DNA from 4 places in the Nitrospira marina genome. Region 1 is predicted to be linked to each of the others. Evidence: riboswitches for the same ligand, from Rfam matches in the RefSeq annotation. Region 1 holds a riboswitch; each other region holds the start of a gene.
The links. A riboswitch is a leader RNA that binds a small molecule or an ion and turns the genes downstream of it on or off. The one in region 1 is predicted to bind cyclic di-GMP.
Positions count from the first base shown of each region.

Region 1 (2,202 bases):
AGCCGGAATTGGACGCCGGTCACGCCGACATTATCGCTGGCGCTGGCGGTGACCGTCACCGTGCCGGAGACGGTGCCCGCATTGGGGGCCGTCAACGTGACCGTCGGGGGCGTGGTATCGGGTGACGCCGGGGTGATCATCACATAATTCAGGATGGTATGTGTAGAAGAAGTCCGAGTCAATTGCAGACTCAATTGCCCATCCGAGACGGTGATGGGATGGTTCGTGATGGTAATGAATTGATTACTGGCAGTCGTCTGGTTGTTAATGGCCGTGATGCCTTCGATCGTAATATGATGTGGGCCTTGCTCATAACTGGGATCGCCGCTGGCTAGCGAAACGAGATAGTCGCCATTTGGGAGATCGTATTTCCAGGTCACACTGGTGCCGGAGTCAAAATGAATGAATGTGTCGAGCCGTTGATCGGTGTGGGCATCCCGCTCGCGGGTGTTGACGAAGGTGGTCCAGCCGTAGCCACGGCTGCTGGTGTAGACACTGCCGTCATCTTTTTGATAGCCACTGGGGACGGATGAGCTGGACGGTTGAAAATTGACGAAGAGGGACGAACCGGAAGGCGGTGGTGGGCTGGTATTGTTCACGGTGACCGTGACGGAGGCGGCGGTTTTTGTATTGCCCGCCGCATCGCGGGCGATCGCCGTGAGAGTATAGGAGCCATTTGGAACGGTGGTAGTATTCCAGCTGGTGCTGTAAGGATTGGTCGTATCTTCGGTGCCGAGATTGGCGCCCTGGAGCCGGAATTGGACGCCGGTCACGCCGACATTATCGCTGGCGCTGGCGGTGACCGTCACCGTACCGGAAACGGTGCCCGCACTGGGGGCCGTCAGCGTGACCGTCGGGGCGGTCGTATCTGGGGGCGGGGTATTTGTGGGTAGAGTAATTGTTGCTTCTGTGGACGGGGTACTTTCATTTCCTGCTGTATCAAATGCTGTTGCAATAAATCCATAGGTTGTGCCCCCACTGAGCCCGGAAACGGTTGTGGAGGGGGAGGATGGATTATTGGGAAATCCTGAAAATATGGGTTGTCCAAAACCTTGAGAAGGTAACGTCCGTTTGTAAATTTTATATCCTGCTAAATCCGATTCGGTATTTGCATTCCAGGTCAGTTGGACAGAGGAGGCCGAATACGCGGGGCTAACAGACAAGCCGAAGAGGAGAAGCATAAGGTGTGCCGTATGCGCGATTACAAAACCCAAGGTGGTGGTTGGTCGGATCATACTCTACTCCTTGTCGTGTTTGGACCGAAGTCCGCATTTTCTCCTCCCCCTATGGATTAGATCTTCCTTCGGTAGCCGGACAATCAGGCGTTACTACCTGACTCCTGGCATTGCGGCCCTACTTCACAGTAGGTGTGCCTTTTCGGGAAGAGGATTGTTTTAACTATGAATGATCAATGTCTGTTTCCCTTCTTTTTTTCCGCACCTCTAAACGGTCTGCCGGACATTTCGGAGAAGTAAAGAAAAACTTTAGCGAAGATGGCGATGCCATTGGGCATTACCGTATTACGGCAAACACGATAAACTAAAGTAATCGAATAGAAGGATCATAGACATTATGAAAAATTTGAATTCTTTCATTTGATATTTACATCCTTATCATTCGAAAAAATATTGATGTCATTGGGCCCTCTGTGAATTGAAAACCGAGTGAATCTGCCAGTTAAAGTTTGACGATATTAACTCTTTTCTATAATTGGGAAGATGCTGGAAATGAAAATGACGTGGAGTTTAGATAAGAAAACCGGATCGGCTGGTCTTTAGCGTTTTGAGAAATACCCGCCTGCTGCGAAATATGTTGGTTCAATCAATACTTCAATGATGAAGGTTTCCTGTGCCTGGCGGGGGCTCTCTGCCGAAATCAAGAAGAATTGAATCATTTGACGGAAGATGAACTCCTGATTATTCATGCATAGTCCAGGAAGAACCAATTGAACGGTGGACAGCAAAGCGACGAGCTGTCCTTGTCTTGCGGATCCTGAAAGGGGAAACCTCGATGGCGGAAGCCGCCAGGCAGCATGACCTGACGGGCAGGGACGTAGGAGACTGGCAGGAGCAGTTCCTTCGTGCCGCGGAAAATGGCTGGCGTCGTCGCCCCAAGGACGAAGAGGCACTGTAAGAAGAGCAGATCAAAAAACTGAAACAAAAGATCGGAGAGTTAGTGGTCGAGAATGACGTGTGACTGGAG
Region 1 covers NZ_JCANTH010000001.1:1,089,288-1,091,489, forward strand. Annotated here, with positions in the region: gene LX98_RS04525 (Ig-like domain-containing protein) at 1-1,235, opposite strand, end outside; cyclic di-GMP riboswitch class I at 1,303-1,384, opposite strand; gene LX98_RS04530 (hypothetical protein) at 1,775-1,924, opposite strand; gene LX98_RS04535 (hypothetical protein) at 2,193-2,202, shown strand, end outside.

Region 2 (2,202 bases), 720 kb from region 1:
GGAATGGATAATAGAGCATGCGATTGAGCGAACATTTCAGGATGAAGAACGCATGCAAGTGAATGGTATGACACGGCAGACGTTGTCTCTCTCTCTCACGCCTGATGATTTTCAGAATTGGCTAGCTCAGTCCCCAGAGCATATGTCCTTGTATCAATTGCATGACTATATTCAAGGGTTAATAGAAGATGGTCATAGTCCTCATCGTTTTTTAACTGATTATTGGTCTCGAATTGCGTACTCCCTTGTTCCTCTGGTGATGATATTGTTAGGGATCTCGGTGAGTCTCCGCGGAAGTGGTGTGCGTGAGGTTGGAATAGCTAAAGGGCTTGGGCAAACCCTGGCAATAGGGTTTTTTTTCTGGGCTGCGCATTCGGTAGGCATAGTTTTAGGACGAAATGGAGCGGTGTTGCCGATCATTGGCAGTTGGATTGCCACAGTCATGTTTTCGATCATCGGAATTAATCTTTTTTTAAGGCTAAAATGAGGGATCCACGATTGTCATGAAGAGCACTGGAAGGAATGTGTGATTGAGATTTTGACCATCCGTTCCTGATCACCATTCGTATTGGTTTTTGATGCTGTGCAATGTATGAATTTGTCAAGTTTTCTCATAAACACGCAAGGGATTTTCTTAATTCCCCCTGACTCGGATCCGATAACATTTCCATGGAGATAGAGTCGAAGAGTAGGGGAGATTCCGAAGATCCAAGGCAGACAGTTATTCGGAAAACTTCAAAAACCCACCGCTTACATGAGGTTGTAATTATCGAATAACGAATTCAACAGGTGACAAGGGCAAACTATCCGTGAGGGTAGGGCGCAAAGCCAAGAAACCCTGAGAACGTTGTTGTTTCAGGGTTCGTCTGGTTACCGAACTGTGTTGGTAGATCCATGCGTTCGTTCATGCGCCCATTCCCTGGAATTGGGCGCTTTTTTTGGTCACCCTGGAAAGGCCAAAATATGGACGAAAACGCACAATCTTTCACAGAGACAGTAGTTGGTATTACAGAACTCGACTCGTCTCACCTCGCTTCGGTTAGTCCAAAAAAAGCAGAACATACGGAAGCACAGGTCCAGCTCGATCAGGAACATGTTGCCCGGGTTTTATTAGAGTTTCTCCCGATCATTCGTCGGATGGCTGGAATTATGGCATTCAGGAATCCCTTTTCCCTGGATGTCGAGGATTTGACCAGCGCAGGGGCTATGGGGCTGTTATCAGCCTTGAAGCGCTATGATCCAACACGCGATATTAAATTTCGCACATTTGCCGAATATCGTATTCGTGGCATGATGTTGGATGAAATTCGGTCGATGGATTGGGTGCCTCGCTCTGTTCGATCTCGCCGAGATCAGGTGCGACAAATAGTTGAAGAGCATCTTCAGAAAAATGGGGTGCCACCGACTACACAGGAATTGGCCACGGTGTTGGGCGTACCCATTGAGGAAATAGAAGGAGTGGGCGGGTGTGATCCTCGCTTAATTAGTCTGGATGAGCCGGTTGGGCAGGGAGAAGATGAGTGCACCCTTCGTGATGTTTTGCCGGACGTTAACCATCTGGACCCTTTTGTGGCCTGTGCGGATGCAGAAATGAAAGCGGCACTGTCAGCGGCGCTGCAGACATTATCGGCACGCCAGCAAGAGGTACTTCAATCGTATTATCATGCGGGATTGACGATGAAAGAAATTGGTCGGCAAATGGGTCTGACCGAATCTGGCGTCTGCCGGGTGCATTCCGGTGCCATTCGGCATCTACGCATAGAGTTGAAACGTATTGAGGATGGGGGACCCAGTGCGCCTCGACCCAGGAATTTGCGAAAAACACCCGTTGGCCGTGACTAATTAAACTAAATTAAATTGTGTGCTTATTAAAAAATTCGTGTCCCCCAATTTGTGCCACTTTACGGTTGACCTGAGCCCACCGGGGAGTTTTGACCAGTTGAGGATTATAAAATAGTACAGCCCCATCCACCACTTTGCGCCCGTCTTGTACAACCTTCCAGGCTAATAAACTATCCTGCATGATTCGATTTGTTTGATCAAATTCCACTTCTTCTGGATTACGTCCCATCCATGGTTCAAACTGTTTTGCCCGAAGAACTGTGCCCTTGACCGTGCCATCGCTGTGGTATTTGAGAGCCATTCGGTTCCGAATGACGGCCGCGACGGCTAACTTTCCAGCAAAACTTTCACCACCGGCTT
Region 2 covers NZ_JCANTH010000001.1:1,805,568-1,807,769, forward strand. Annotated here, with positions in the region: gene lptG (LPS export ABC transporter permease LptG) at 1-487, shown strand, start outside; cyclic di-GMP riboswitch class I at 788-878, shown strand; gene LX98_RS07385 (FliA/WhiG family RNA polymerase sigma factor) at 964-1,842, shown strand; gene LX98_RS07390 (cell wall hydrolase) at 1,853-2,202, opposite strand, start outside.
Region 2: another riboswitch for cyclic di-GMP. It lies ahead of LX98_RS07385 (FliA/WhiG family RNA polymerase sigma factor); the one in region 1 lies ahead of LX98_RS04525 (Ig-like domain-containing protein).

Region 3 (2,202 bases), 2.4 Mb from region 1:
AGACCGTGTCTCCCAATTACACTAACAGGCAGTTCAAAAGCGATCAGATCCCGCACCAGCCATTGTTAAGGGATCTACAAAGAGTTGAACAACTTAAATGTTGGGAAAACGCAGTCCCCAAGAGCACTGCTGACTGTCTCTCACAGGCAGCGTAGTATTTTTTAATAAGTTAGCCCCCAGCGAGGACGACAAGGTGTATAGGTAGGTCAATGAGGAGTGGGAGTGAGAAACTTTCCGATGGAAATCCCATCAACCTCGCTCACGGGAGGCATGACAAGTATCAATTTAGCTCCCCAACGCTCCGTTGATGATCCCCATGGCGTCCACATACATCGTATTGACCGCGTTTCCCAAGGCAGCCTGAGCCGTTAACACCGTGGCGCCAATAAGTGCGGCCATGAGGCCGTATTCAATAGCTGTCGCGCCCTCCTCATCCTGAAGAAAATGCTTTAACCAGTGATGATAGGGATTCAGGAGTATTGTCTGCATGATGCTGGCCTCCTCTATCATTTTATCTGAACTTCACTCATCACATTCCGCCGAAGCGCCGCCCCGACACGCTGTATCGGGAACGGCACTTCAACATACCTTTGCGGAAAGAAGCTTTTCCTTAGCTGGACGCTACATCACTAGAAATCTGGTTGAACGTATTGCTAAGCGTGGTCCCTACAGCCGTCACGGCCGTGACAATCACTGCGGCAATCAAAGCAGCCAACAAGCCGTACTCAATAGCAGTGGCTCCCTCTTCATCATTCACGAAACGCATTGCTTGGTTAACCATAGCGCATCTCCTTAACGGGCGAAGGTAAATACTTTCGTTACGCCAGACTGCCCGGAAAATTCTGACGCAAACGTTGCCCCTTGGCTCTCCGTGCCTTCGGCAACCCGGCTATCAGGGACCAACCCTGACCCGTGGTTTTGCGCCCACGCCTTTCGACGTGTTCGCCCTTATCGGGAAGGGGCACCCGACCGAACCCATGTTTCATGGTCATGATTAAATGTTCGTAGACCCAAGAAATTTTTCCATTTCGTTTTCTGTGGCTCTTCGTTTTCATGCTTCATTATCGACCTCCACAGGAAAAACTTGCCGAAGATTTTTGAAGAATATCTTTCAAATTGGTTCACAATAGGATGGGTTAACGGACTTTATTGATCAAGGAGGATAGTTTTTATAATACCTTCAAAATTCCCGGAGAGGCATTGCCAAAAAGCTGCGTCTTGCAGCGAACAACATTCAATGAACCTGCAATTCTCCTTTCCACCATCAGGAAGCGCTTGGCGTCTTACCAACTAGCGTTTCTTCAACTAGCAGACAGAATCGGTTTAAGGGTCCCAGAATAAAGACGAGTGTCATGATCTCTCTAGAGAATCCGCGAAAACCCTCAAGCGGAGAAAGCAAAGTCGCAAGGCCTGGGAATTTTAAGGTTCTTCCTGTTCAAACCGAACAACATGGGAAGTCGCATCTTTACTGAATGGCTTCAGAAGGTGACCTTTCCTTTTATGAATCAAAACCCATTTCATCATTTCCTTGAACTTCTCCAATCCGGGCAACAACCAAATGGAGGATTTCCCTATCACTCGGGAGAAAAGTCCAGACCCGATGCAACCGCTTGGGCTGTTTTGGCACTGTCTTCCTATGCCTTCCGTCATGAAAGCTGCAACCGGGGAAGAGCGTATTTAGCTTCCCAACAGGCGAACGACGGACGCGTGACCATTTCTCCCTCACACCCAGAAGCCTCTTGGCCAACACCTCTCGCCATCTTAGCTTGGGAAGGCGACTCCCAGTATCAAGAAACGCAATCACGCGCTGTGGACTATCTGATAGGGTTTACGGGACGACATTTTTCTAATCCCGTCTCATCAATTATTGGACACGACACCGCCATCCGGGGCTGGCCATGGATTGCTGACACCCACAGCTGGGTCGTACCCACGGCTCTCGCCGTCCTGGCCTTGCAGAAGGTGGGGTTAGGCACCCACCCTCGTGCCATAGCCGGGCAACAGATGCTTCTCAATCGTCAATTGCCCAGCGGTGGATGGAATTACGGAAGTACCACCGTCTTCAACCGGGAACTGCGTCCCCTCCCAGAATGCACGGCCATTGCCTTACAGGCGTTGGCCGGGGACACCCCATTTCACACAATTGAACGAAGCCTCCAGTATCTCTCACATGAGCTTCCACACCTCCGAACTCCCATTTCA
Region 3 covers NZ_JCANTH010000001.1:3,523,925-3,526,126, forward strand. Annotated here, with positions in the region: gene LX98_RS15040 (Flp family type IVb pilin) at 286-489, opposite strand; gene LX98_RS15045 (Flp family type IVb pilin) at 611-781, opposite strand; cyclic di-GMP riboswitch class I at 877-957, opposite strand; gene LX98_RS15050 (hypothetical protein) at 1,501-2,202, shown strand, end outside.
Region 3: another riboswitch for cyclic di-GMP. It lies ahead of LX98_RS15045 (Flp family type IVb pilin); the one in region 1 lies ahead of LX98_RS04525 (Ig-like domain-containing protein).

Region 4 (2,202 bases), 2.3 Mb from region 1:
CTTCAGTATAAGTGAAGTATAAGGTTTTTTTCGTAAACTGTTTTTCTAGATGGGGATGAATACCAAAATTACAAGATAAAGTCGATCAAGGTGGGGAAAACAAATAAAACTCTACCGGAAGACTTCAGTGTTAGGTACAGGGATAATACAGGACTTCATGTAAATTTCTTGAGGTCAGTTACTAAAATCTCGACGGAGTGGGACTTGAGAAATGAGACTTCAGGTCATCGACCCTGTCCTCATATCCATTATTTAACGAACGCCGGAGAAGAATTCTTTATAAACAGGACATTTGCAGAACATCCTCGTTCTGCAAATGTCCTTAGAGGTAGGGAGACTTCATTATCACGGAGCCCGCTTCATAAATCCCGGGTGAAAACGGCTTACGACATTTCCGTTGATGCAACCCATCCAAATACAATCTATTTGTAACTATTTTTCCCAGAAAACGAATCTCAATAAACCTTTACATCCTTTGGAGGAGCAGGACGCGCATTAACGATAGGCAAGGTAACACTCACCTGATTTGAAAACGGGCTTTCAATTTTACGAGCCCGGTCGTAAGCTTTTACCGCAAAATAATAGGTTTGACCGGGAGTCAGGCTTGTCACCGTATAAATGGCCTGAGCTCCGACATCTTGAGTCTCCGAATAAGTGCCGCTTGAAGTCCCGTAGGCGACAATGAATCCACCATATTCTGCGGAAGGAGGATTCCAGGCTAGGGTGACTTCTCCCGCCAGTGCATTGGAGGAAAAAAGACAGAGAAAAAGAACAATGGTCCATAATGACCTAAATACGGATCGAAAGGAATGGGTATGGGGGTAGGTAATTTGAGAGAAACCTTGATCGTGTGACATACGAGATCTCCTTTATGCATGTGAGTCATGCCGAGCGAAGCCACTCCGCTCATAATCAAGGAGACTCTGTGGCTTGCCTGGCAACCTGGCAACCCTATCTCAAAATCCGAGACGTAGGCCCATAGCTTTGCGTCCCACCCTTTCAGATGGTTTGTTTTTTTCAGGATACAACCGTTTTTAGGTCTGGATGCTTCATCGGAATCTTTGTCAGATCCTTGAATCGTGGGAAAGAGAAATTCCAATTTCTCAAGAATCCAGGAAGACTGCCAAACCTTATTTACATTAAAACAAAGATAATTGTAGAAAAATGGATCCCATGGATCATGAATCAATCTTTTGCTTAAACAGACGCAATGTATTAACGAACCTCTAATCTGATGAACCTTCACCTGAAGCACAGGAAACCTGGGCAATTTCTCAAAGCCGCCTTGTCAGGAAAATCGACCTCACATGAGTCGGTCCCTAAGGAATCCGTAAAGTAACCCAATTTCTCTGCTCAGGAGGCCAACACGTGCGTTACGATGACTAAAATCAACAGGTCTGTTTATGTTCTCCCCCGTGATTTAATCAAAATCAAGTTTGCGGGCGAGATAAACGCTCTCAAAGAGAGGGCAGGGGATCACTGCTAACGCATCATTGTGATCAGAAGTGCCATCAAGTATTTAACCGGAGGGGACTCGCAATCTACCGCATCGGTGAGTTTCAAACGCCCTGTATTCCTCTTTTTTTTGTTGAGGGGGAATGCAGATAATGCTTTAAAACCTGGTGAATAACTAAACTCAGTGCTATGTAAGGTAGGTTCTTACCATCCAACCAATTGCGAAAACACAAGATAGATCCAGGCGGCACCAAAGATATATGTGATTTCTTTTTCACCAATCCGTTCATAAAACAGACGATACCCCAGAATCGGCACGATGGCTAAGATCAGGGCAGAAAAAAAATGCCCAACCACATCGCCTATGATGGCCCCAATCTCGGAATGCCCAGGTACCGCAAGCAAGATGCTGCCCGCAAGCATAGCTGCCCACCACCATTTCATATTGGCCGTCAGCATATCCATGCTCACATATAAGGGAAAAGGTTTGTCATCACCAGATCATGCCTTCCTAATTGGACTAATTTCAAACTGCTCGAATTTATTTCACCTCTTAAAAGCGGTGCACAATAACTTCCCATTAGAAAAAAAAGGAAATTCCAGCATCAGCGTGACAACTAAGACAACGACCGGTGCTCTTAATCCCCAACCATCTCTTAGACGCCCGGCAAATGCGCTCACATGCGTTTCGCACTTCACCTCGCTTGCATTAGAAGACAACCATTTAGACACATTCCTGAATGTTGG
Region 4 covers NZ_JCANTH010000001.1:3,388,176-3,390,377, forward strand. Annotated here, with positions in the region: gene LX98_RS14450 (fibronectin type III domain-containing protein) at 456-857, opposite strand; cyclic di-GMP riboswitch class I at 934-1,023, opposite strand; gene LX98_RS14455 (hypothetical protein) at 1,660-1,914, opposite strand.
Region 4: another riboswitch for cyclic di-GMP. It lies ahead of LX98_RS14450 (fibronectin type III domain-containing protein); the one in region 1 lies ahead of LX98_RS04525 (Ig-like domain-containing protein).